Regions from separate parts of the Paeniglutamicibacter cryotolerans genome, predicted to be linked through region 1. Evidence: predicted binding sites of a transcription regulator. Region 1 holds the regulator's gene; the other holds the start of a gene.
What was found. Region 1 encodes Rex, which represses fermentation and respiration genes when NADH is low (regulators of the CRP and FNR family bind a similar motif). Its sites were predicted from a motif close to CTTGTGAANNNNTTCACAAG; they were not measured.
Positions count from the first base shown of each region.

Region 2: E9229_RS07075 (queuosine precursor transporter) is a predicted target of Rex. The motif match lies at 2,328-2,347, and genes of this name have one in related genera.

Region 1 covers NZ_JACHVS010000001.1:384,560-389,253, forward strand. The annotation lists gene E9229_RS01915 (histidine phosphatase family protein) at 1-646, opposite strand, end outside; gene E9229_RS01920 (single stranded DNA-binding domain-containing protein) at 849-1,565, shown strand; gene E9229_RS01925 (redox-sensing transcriptional repressor Rex) at 1,654-2,361, opposite strand; gene E9229_RS01930 (glutaredoxin family protein) at 2,490-2,744, opposite strand; gene E9229_RS01935 (HAD family hydrolase) at 2,795-3,607, shown strand; gene E9229_RS01940 (30S ribosomal protein bS22) at 3,715-3,813, opposite strand; gene E9229_RS01945 (helix-turn-helix domain-containing protein) at 3,945-4,157, opposite strand; gene E9229_RS01950 (3-deoxy-7-phosphoheptulonate synthase) at 4,335-4,694, opposite strand, start outside.
Region 2 covers NZ_JACHVS010000001.1:1,497,308-1,502,001, reverse strand. The annotation lists gene E9229_RS07085 (DUF6297 family protein) at 1-604, opposite strand, end outside; gene E9229_RS07080 (ABC transporter ATP-binding protein) at 607-1,299, opposite strand; gene E9229_RS07075 (queuosine precursor transporter) at 1,436-2,140, opposite strand; gene E9229_RS07070 (TetR/AcrR family transcriptional regulator) at 2,388-3,035, shown strand; gene E9229_RS07065 (hypothetical protein) at 3,102-3,593, shown strand; gene E9229_RS07060 (hypothetical protein) at 3,583-4,245, shown strand; gene E9229_RS07055 (hydroxymethylpyrimidine/phosphomethylpyrimidine kinase) at 4,330-4,694, shown strand, end outside.

The DNA of each region.
Region 1 (4,694 bases):
TTGCGGCATTGGCCAGAAGGTCAATGCTCGGTTCTGCATATCGGACGGCAACCAGGCTTTCACCATCAAAGTCCAGGCTTGTCACGGAGGTGAGAGTGCATTCGCGATTGCGCGGGTCATGCCAAAGGCGTTTGCCTTCGGCCGCGCGGCGGGTCACCCAGATGGGCAGCTGATGGCTGACCAAAACGGCTTCGGACCCGGGCCCACCGATTTCCAACGCGCGGTCGCGGTGGTCTCGGATTGCGGCCATCATTCGTTCCACCTGGTCCCGGTAGGGCTCCCCCCAGGATGGACGAAAGGGATTGAGGAGGTATGGCCAGTGTTCCGGCTTGCGCAGGTGGCTCTTGACGTTAGAAAGGCCCTCGAAATGGTTCTTCGCTTCAAGGATCCGCTCGTCGGTGACGATTTCCAACCCGAGGGCGGAAGCCGTCGGCTCGGCGGTTTCCTGTGCCCTGACTAGAGGCGATGCCGCCAGGTGCACAATCCGCGCTCCATTATTCCGCTGGCCGAGGAAGTACTCCGCGGCCCGGTCTGCCATTTCACGGCCGAGCTCGGAAAGGTGGAATTCGGGGAGTCGCCCGTAGAGCACCTTGTCCGGATTATGGACTTCTCCATGGCGAAGCAGGTGGACGGTGGCAGTGGACATGGTCTTAGTCTCTCAAATCTTTGGTGCGGAGCCTAAATCGCCCAGGTGATAACCATCACCCGGTCCGGTCGCGGGATACTCCTCCAAGGGCACTTTCCCCTGGTCTCTGCGCGATAAACCATCCTTTTGGACGGCGATTTTCCGGTGTCCGACCACTATCGTTGAGAGCAGGAAAACCATCACGACGAATGAGGAGCAGGCCGTGAGCACCCCCGCCAACGAACCCCATGATCCGCAGAACCCGCCGCCCGAACAGCCCCGATACGGGCAGAATCCCCCGCAAGCCGGGCAAAACGCTCCGCAGTACGGGCAGAACGTGCCTCCCTACGGCCAGCCCACACCGCAGTATGGGCAGAACGCGGCCCAGGCGCCTGCCCCCTACGGCCAGGCGCCCCAGCAGTACCCCGGGAGCTTCCCGGTTCCGCAGCAGTTCCCGATGGGCGTCAAGCCCGTGGTTGCTAACCGACCCGGTCTGCTCACCGCGGCCTTCTGGCTGCTGCTAGTCGCTGGTGCATACAGCCTGCTCATATCCGTGGTCTTCATCATCCTTCCGCGGGGTGCCATGCTCACCCAGGTTGAAACCATGATTGCGGCCGATCCCGCGCTCCAGTCGCAGTTGGCGACGGCGGGGCTCAAAATATCGGACCTGGCAGCGGTGTTCGACATGGCCATCAACTTCGTGGTCGTACTCGGCATCATTTCCGCCGGGCTTTTTGCCCTGATCGCCTTCATGCTGCGTGCCGGCAGCAACGGAGCCCGCATCACCGGAACGGTGCTCGCCGTACTTTCGCTGCTGACCCTCACCAGCGGCGTCACCATACTGCCGGCACTTCTGGGCGTCGTGGCGATCGTCCTGTCCTGGCTGCGCCCCTCCAGCGACTACATCGCCTACAAGAAGGCTTCCAGGGCCGTTGTCTAAGAAGTGCCGGAAACGGTCGAAGCCGCCCGCGGGAAGTTCTCCGCCGGGCGGCTTTCGCATTGGCCTCGCGGGCCGATGTCCTGCCTTGTTAGTCGACGTCCTGCGCGTGGTAGGCCAGGATCTGCAGTTCGGTGGCCAGGTCCACCTTGCGCAGGTGCACTCCCGCAGGGACTTGGAGCGGGACGGGCGCGAAGCTGAGGATGCTGCTGATGCCGCATTTCACCAACTCGTCGCACAACGGCTGGGCCGCCGCCGCGGGAACGGCCAGCACCACCATGTTTGCCTGATCCCGGGCAATGACGGCGGCCAGGTCCGTTCCGTCGGAGATCACGAGCTCGCCGATGCGCTGGCCCACGAGTTGCGGGTCGGCGTCGATGAGGGCCACCACGTCGAAACCGCGGTTCCTGAACCCTCCATATCCGGCCAGCGCGCGTCCCAGATTGCCGGCACCGATGATGGCAACGCGCCATTCCTGGGTCAGCCCCAGGGCCTTGGAGATGTGTTGGCTCAGTTCCGATACGACATAGCCGACGCCCCGGGTTCCGTAGGAACCGAGCAACGAAAGGTCCTTGCGCACTATCGCGGGATTCACCCCGGCAGCCTCGGCGAGGACGCCGGAGGAGGCGCTATGTTGCCCGTCGGCCTGCAGCGAGGTCAGCACTCGCAGGTAGCCCGTGAGCCGGGACAATGTAGCCTCTGGCAATTGCCGGTCGGCCACCTGCGACGGCCGCACCGCAGCCACGGGCTCCTGCCTGGGTAATCCGTCGGGCATTTCCGTCGCATCCAGGGAATCGATGGGGAGAGCACGTTCTTCGTTCATCGTTGAATCTCCCTCCGCTTCGTCCAAGTAACCCACTCTATGGCCGTTTGGGAGCACCGGACAAAAGAGTGTGTCAGGATGCTTCACAAGTGCGCCGCCCGAACCTAGCCAACGAGCAGCGCACGTAGCCGGAGCGGATCAATGACCCAGAAGTCCCGCTGCACGCCGTCGATCAGCAGGACCGGGATCTCCTCGGAGTACCGCGCTAACAGGGCGGGGTCGGCGTCGACATCGAGCTCGGTCCATCCCAGTCCCAGGGACCCCGTCACCTTCTCCACTGTCTGGCGGGCAGCTTCACACAGGTGGCATCCGGCACGAACCAGGAGCTCCACCCTCGGGGTTGGGTCAATGGCAGTCATGCCATTAACGCTAGCGCGTCCGTGCGACGGCTAGCGTCTAGACTGGTGGGATGCCCTCGTCGAGCTCCGGATACCCGGATTTCCCCCTTCCCGGACTCCCCGATTCAGTCGAGGCCGCCTTCTTCGACGTCGACAACACCATGATGCGCGGGGCCAGCCTTTTTGCCGTGGCCCGGAAGATGTACCAGCGCAAGGCCTTTACGCTGCGGCAGGTCGCCGGATTCGCCCTGCTCCAGATGCGCTTCCTCACCCGTGGCGAGGACATGAAGGACATCCATCAGGTGCGCGACCGCGCGCTGGCCCTTATTGCCGGGTTCTTCGTCGATGACATGGAAGCACTCGGGGATGAGATCTACGACGAGTTCATCGTTTCCAAGATTTGGCCGGGAACCCGCGCCATCGCCAACCAACACCTGAATGCCCGACGCCAGGTCTGGCTCGTCACGGCGACGCCGTTGGAGGTCGCCTCCGTGATGGCCCGGCGGCTCGGCCTCTCGGGGGCCCTGGGCACCGTGGTGGAACAGCATGATGGCGCCTACACCGGACGCCTAGTCGGTGAGATCCTTCATGGACCGGCCAAGGCGGCGGCCGTCCGGCAACTGGCCGAGGCCACGAACCTGAACCTCGCCCGTTGCTGGGCCTATAGCGATTCACACAACGACATTCCGCTGCTTGAGGCGGTCGGCCACCCCGTGGCCATCAATCCCGACGGCGGACTGCGCCGTCATGCCAAGGCCCGCAACTGGCCCGTCTACGATTTCAGAACGGGCAGGCGCGCCGCGACGCTGGGGCTGAAGGCCGCCGGCATCTCCGGTGCCTTGTGGGGTCTGTGGCGAAGCCTCGGAAGCATTCGAAGGCGCTAGAACGGCTCCCGGCACCGTCGAAGCGGGAAAAGAAATAAGGCAGGGCCGCCACCTCGAAAGGTTGCGGCCCTGCCTTCATGCAGTCCGGGCGTTGCCCGGAACGGCATTTACTTCTTATTACGACGCTGGTGACGGGTCTTCCGAAGCAATTTGCGGTGCTTCTTCTTGGCCATACGCTTGCGGCGCTTCTTGATAACAGAGCCCATAATGGTTCCTCGCAGACTTATTGATGTGCTGACCACGCAGCGGCACCAAAAAGCAACCGACCGCAGTCAACTGGACGTTAAACGTTCCTTAACAGATTACCTGCTCCGGAGGGCGGTCCAGACCATTTGGGTCAGCCCGTGGCCGATCCCCCATGCAGTCCCGCCGCACGCAGGTATGCTTCCACCGCGTTTTCGGGGACGCGATAGGACCTCCCGAAGCGCACGGCGGGCAATTCGCCCGAATGCACCAACCGGTAAACGGTCATCTTCGACACACGCATGACGTCGGCGACCTCCGCCACCGTCATGAATCTCGCATTTGCGAAGTTCTGCGGCTCTACCATCCCCAACACACTCCTGATACGGGCCATAACATAAACGATTGACGTTAATCCCTATGTTGCAACCCAAGGTTCAGTGCAGCAGATTGAAGTCGTCTAAGGACCAATCCTAGGGGCCAATGTGACGAAAGTGAAACAAATTAAGCAATTTTCGGGTAAGGGGGTTCCCGCCCGGGGGGCCTAACGACGGGCTTTGACCGCCGTAGCCAGCTGCTCCAACGCGCGTTCCGTAGCCTCCCAGCCCATGCAGGCATCGGTCACCGACTGGCCGTAGGAAAGTGTTTCCAACACCGAGAACCCCGGCTGGACAGACTGGGCCGGATCCAGTTTCTGGGCGCCGGGCATCAGGAAGCTCTCGGCCATGATGCCGGCGATGGTGGTATCGCCGGCCGCGATCCGGTCGGCAAGTTCCCGAAGGACATCGACCTGTCGCAGGTGTGACTTGCCGGAGTTGGCGTGGCTGGCATCGACTATCACCCGCGGGTTCAGCTTTGCCTCGGCCATCTGGGCCGAGGCGGATTCCACGGCGACGGCATCGTA
Region 2 (4,694 bases), 1.1 Mb from region 1:
CGAACCCCAGACCGCCGCGGATCCAACGGGCCCGCCCGGCAAACTGGGCCACTGCGGCGATCAACGCCAGCACGGCAAGCATCAGTCCGAGGCACAGCGCGCCCAAACCAATCCCGACTGCAGCGGGTAACCGTTGCCCGGCATCGAGCAACGCTATGCCCAACGGAATCCACAGCACCAGGCCCAGCGCGATGATCCAGACCAGCCTCTGGCGCAGCAGCCGCGCCAGGAACGGCGTACGGCGCACCGGAAGTGACAGCCACCAGAAACCCTGGGCCCGGTCCACGGCGGAGGGGCCGAGCCGGGAGAAGAGCGAGAGCATGGCCAGCAGCGCCACCATCAACAGGGCGGAGGCGGCGGAGGCCGGGGGAACGACGCCGAGCCCGGGCCGCAGGAGTCCGCCTTCCAGCCCGGTGCGGAAGTTCTGGGTGAATGCCTGGGCGATGCCCGTGGCAAAGAGGACCACCATGAAAAGGGCGAGCACCGCCATGTAGGCATCAGCTGCCCGCTCCCCGAAGCGTCCTCGTTTTGCCTCGCGTTCGGCCGTCCGGGACCGAATCCAAGGGTCGAAGTCGACGGGTTCATTGAGCATTGCCGCTGCCATGCTTAGGATTCCCTGATCGCGGCTGCAGCGGCATCGACTGTTCTGGCAGTAATCTCGCCATCCGCTACGACCAACGCGTGATCCGCCACCACAGCCAGGAAACCCGGATCGTGCGTGACCACCAGCAGTGTGGCACCGGCAGCGACCCGCTCACGCAACCGGGCTGCAAGGCCGGCACGCATCTGCGGGTCTAGGCGCTGTTCGGGCTCGTCGAGCACCAGCAGCCGCGCCGGACGGATCAGGGCGGCAGCCAGCAATAGCCGGCGCCGCTGGCCCGAGGACAGGGCATGCGGATAGGCGGTGCGTGCGCCCTCCAGGTCGAAGAACGCCAGTTCCCGCTCGACCAGTTCCCCCGCATGCTCCAAGCCGTGCCCGCGAGCCACCAGGTCGAGGTGCTCCTGCACGCTTAGCGAGGGGAAGAACGCGTCCTCATCCAACACCACCGAAACCGCGCGGCGGTACAGGTAGCTGGAATCGTCGGTGAATGCACCCAGGATCAACACGTCACCGGAGACCGGTTCCTGGTAGCCGACCAGGGTGCGCAGCAGCGTCGACTTGCCAGCGGCGTTGAATCCGACGATCCCCAGGGCGGTGCCCGGGCGGAGCTGAAGATCCAACGGACCACAGATATCCAGCCCGCCGTACCCGGAGACCAGGGCGGTAGCGGAGATCAGCGGTGCGGCGTGGGTGTCCATGGAGCCCACGCTATCGAACAGGGACGCCAAAGGGGATCCGGCACAGGGATGAGTTGCCCCGCGCGGACGACGGACCGGTGAGCGCAGGCGGCGCCCGGGAGCGGGCTAATGCGGTACCGCGCGGGCTTGCCGGGGGCTACTGCGGGAGCTCGTAGCTGGGTTCACGGCGCTTGAACCAGCGGATGACGGCCGCGGTGACTGGCACGAAGGCGAACTCCACAGCCGTCTTGTAGGCGAAACCGACCAGCACGTAGTTGACGAACGTCGGGGCATCGGAAATACCCAGCACCGGGGCGGCAATCGAGCAGAAGATCAACGTATCGGCGAATTCGCCCACACCGGTGGATCCCATCAGCCGGCCCACGAGCCCCCGCTCGCCGAAGCGTTCCTTCATCCTCACCAGGACCAGGGAGTTCAGGGTCTGGCCGACAAGGAACCCGAGCAGCGAGGCTGCCACGATGCGCCAGACCGGTCCGAGCGTGCGCTCCAGCGCATCCTGCCCGTCATACCAATCGGCGGCGGGAAGCGCGATCATGATCCAGAAGCACAGGGCCGAAAACGCGGCCAGGGCGAAGGTCGTGACGATGGCCCGGCGAGCCTGGCGGAATCCGTAGACCTCGCTGATCACGTCGCCCAGGATGTAGGCCAACGGGAAAAGGAAAAATCCGCCGTCGGTGACAACGGGGCCGAACGTCACGCCCTTGGCGGCGCCGATGTTGGACAGGATGACCACGACGGCCATGACGGCCATGACGGTGGAGAAGTACGGGCTACCGGCTGCCGCGAAGACCGCGGACTTGACCGGAGCTGCTGTTTTTTTGCTGGCGGAAGTAACGCCCATGGTGGATACCCAATCTTGAAGTGGTTCGCCAGGTCCCGCCCGCGGCATTGGCGATCCATCGTTCCTTGTCGGGGAATGGTTCGCGTTCCGCAGGCTGCCCGCTGTATTAGCACTTGACCATCCATTCTCCCACGCGACCCGTTCACGGCTGTTCACCGGCTGTTCGGTTCTACTGACACGAATCCAGTTTTTGAACATGTTCAATTCTTGTTAGAATGACCCGGACCCGCCTGAATACAAGGAAAAAATGACCAAGCAAACCGCAAAAGGGACCGAATCCCGGCAAAAGCTGTTGAACGCCGCCATGAAACTCTTCGCCCAAAACGGCTTTCAGGGCACGACGATGCGCGCCATTGCAGAAGAATCGGGACTATCGCTGGGGAACTCGTACTACTACTTTGAATCCAAGGAGCAGCTCGTCGGCGAGCTCTTCCGCCTCCTGCAGGACCGGCAGCGGGCCCTCGCATGGCCCCGGTTGCAGGAAGGCAACAACCTGGAGACCAACGTCCGGCTTACCCTGGAGGCCACACTGGAGGTCCTCGCCCCCTACCGGGACTTCGGCCCGGCGTTCATCCGCGCAGCCTTCGCCGGAGGAGACCCGGCCTCCGGAAACGTGAACAAGGCCAAGGAGTTCGGGCTTTGGCGCCAGGCAGTTGCCACCTGCCGGCCACAGCCACCGCTGGCCATCCGGCAGGACCTTCCCCAGCTGCTCTGGCTCATCCAGCGCGGCATCATCCTCTTCTGGGCCTACGACGGCACTGAGGATGCCCGACGAACCCTGCGGTTGATCGGAAATGCGGCTCCGGTCATTGCCCGGCTGGCCGTACTTTCCCGGCTGCCGGTGGTGCGCACGATTCTGGACGACATCATCTCCCTGGTTCGCAGCAGCAGCTGACCCGCGATCGCTGGGCACCAGCCACCGATGCGCGTAGAGTCAAATCACCAGTGATCAAGGAGCGAAATGAGTAGACGGGCAACCTCGACGGGGGCCCCCGTAGCGAACCGGCATCTGGTCGCATTCGGCCCGTATGCCGTGGCGAAGGGATGGCTGGTTTCCTTCCTGCTCTTCTGCCTGGCCTCCCTGGGCTACCTTCTGTGCTCCACGGCCTTCGGGGCGGCAGCCGGTGCCGATAGCTCCACGGTCAGTCTCCTCGGGACTTGGGCCACGGCCTTCGCGGGGAGCCTGCTTCTCTGCGTGCCGCTGGCCATCGGACCGGGCATGCCGTTGCGGCCCCTCGCCCGGCAATCCCTGCATCGCGTGGCCTTTTTCCTGGTCTTCGGCCTGCTCGCCATCGCGCCGTTCATCTCCAGGCACGAGCCCAAGGACACCTGGGCCGTGCTGTCCATCGCGCTGGCCGCGGGTTCGCTGGCCGTCATCGGGCGTGCCTCGGTCCTCGGGAACATCTACCTCACCGACACCACCACGACACCGGAGCCCGCACATGCCCACTGAATCCAAGAAGATCCCGCACTGGGTACGCTCCCTCGCGCTGATCCGGGACCTCCATCCGGTGGCGGTCGACGGCTACTCGATGGTGCTGACCGGAAGCGGCCTGACCGGCCCCGAGCTGCTGCGCTGGTGGCCGACTCCGGGCGAGGTCGGCGCCCTGGCCGACCAGCTTGCCGCACTCCCCTCAGCACCCGGCACCCGACTGACCCTATTGGGGCAGCCCGACGCCTTCCTGGCCAAGGAGCTGGCCCGTCAGGGCTGGGCCCCGACCGAGACGCGGACGTTGCTCGCGGCCCGGACCGAGGATGTCGCCCAGGTTGCGAAGCTACCGGAGACGGCAACGCTCTTCGAGGCGCCGCTGGATGACTACGACGTCGTGGAAATCACCGATTTCGACCACTCCGTTGCCCGGGCCCGAATCGTCTTCGGCGAGGGGCATGCGCTGCTCAGCGAACCACAGGTCAGCGACCGGGTCGACCCCAGCACCTATGTTGATGCCGCCCTGGCCAACCTGGCCGCCGCAGCGGCACGCCACGGATATGGGCTGTTGTTCATGGTGGTTCCAACGAAGGCGGACACCGGCCGTGCCATACTGCGGCCCGAGGGCTGGTCGCAGGCCACCCCGCTGCTGACGCTCACCTTGGGTGGGGCCTGACCCCGGCCAAAGGATCGGACGGCGCGCCGTCCTACGGCGTCACCGTTGTCCGCAGCCCGGTGTCCTGGGCCATAAACTTGTGCCATGACTTCGAGCACAACCGCATCCCGTCCCGCCATCACCTTGACCATTGCCGGTTCCGAAGCGACCGGCGGCGCCGGCGCCCAAGCCGACTTGAAGACCTTCCAGGAACTGGGCGTCTTCGGCATCGCCGCATTGACCTGCATCGTCTCCTTCGACCCGAAGGACAACTGGAACCACCGCTTCGTCCCGGTCGACACCCAGGTCATTGCCGACCAGCTGGAAGCCGTGCAGACCTGCTACGCGGCAGACCTGGATACGGTCAAGCTGGGCATGATGGGCTCCCCCGCCACGATCGATACAGTAGCCACGGCACTGCGGTCCCAGCAGTGGAAGAACATCGTGCTTGACCCGGTGCTGATCTGCAA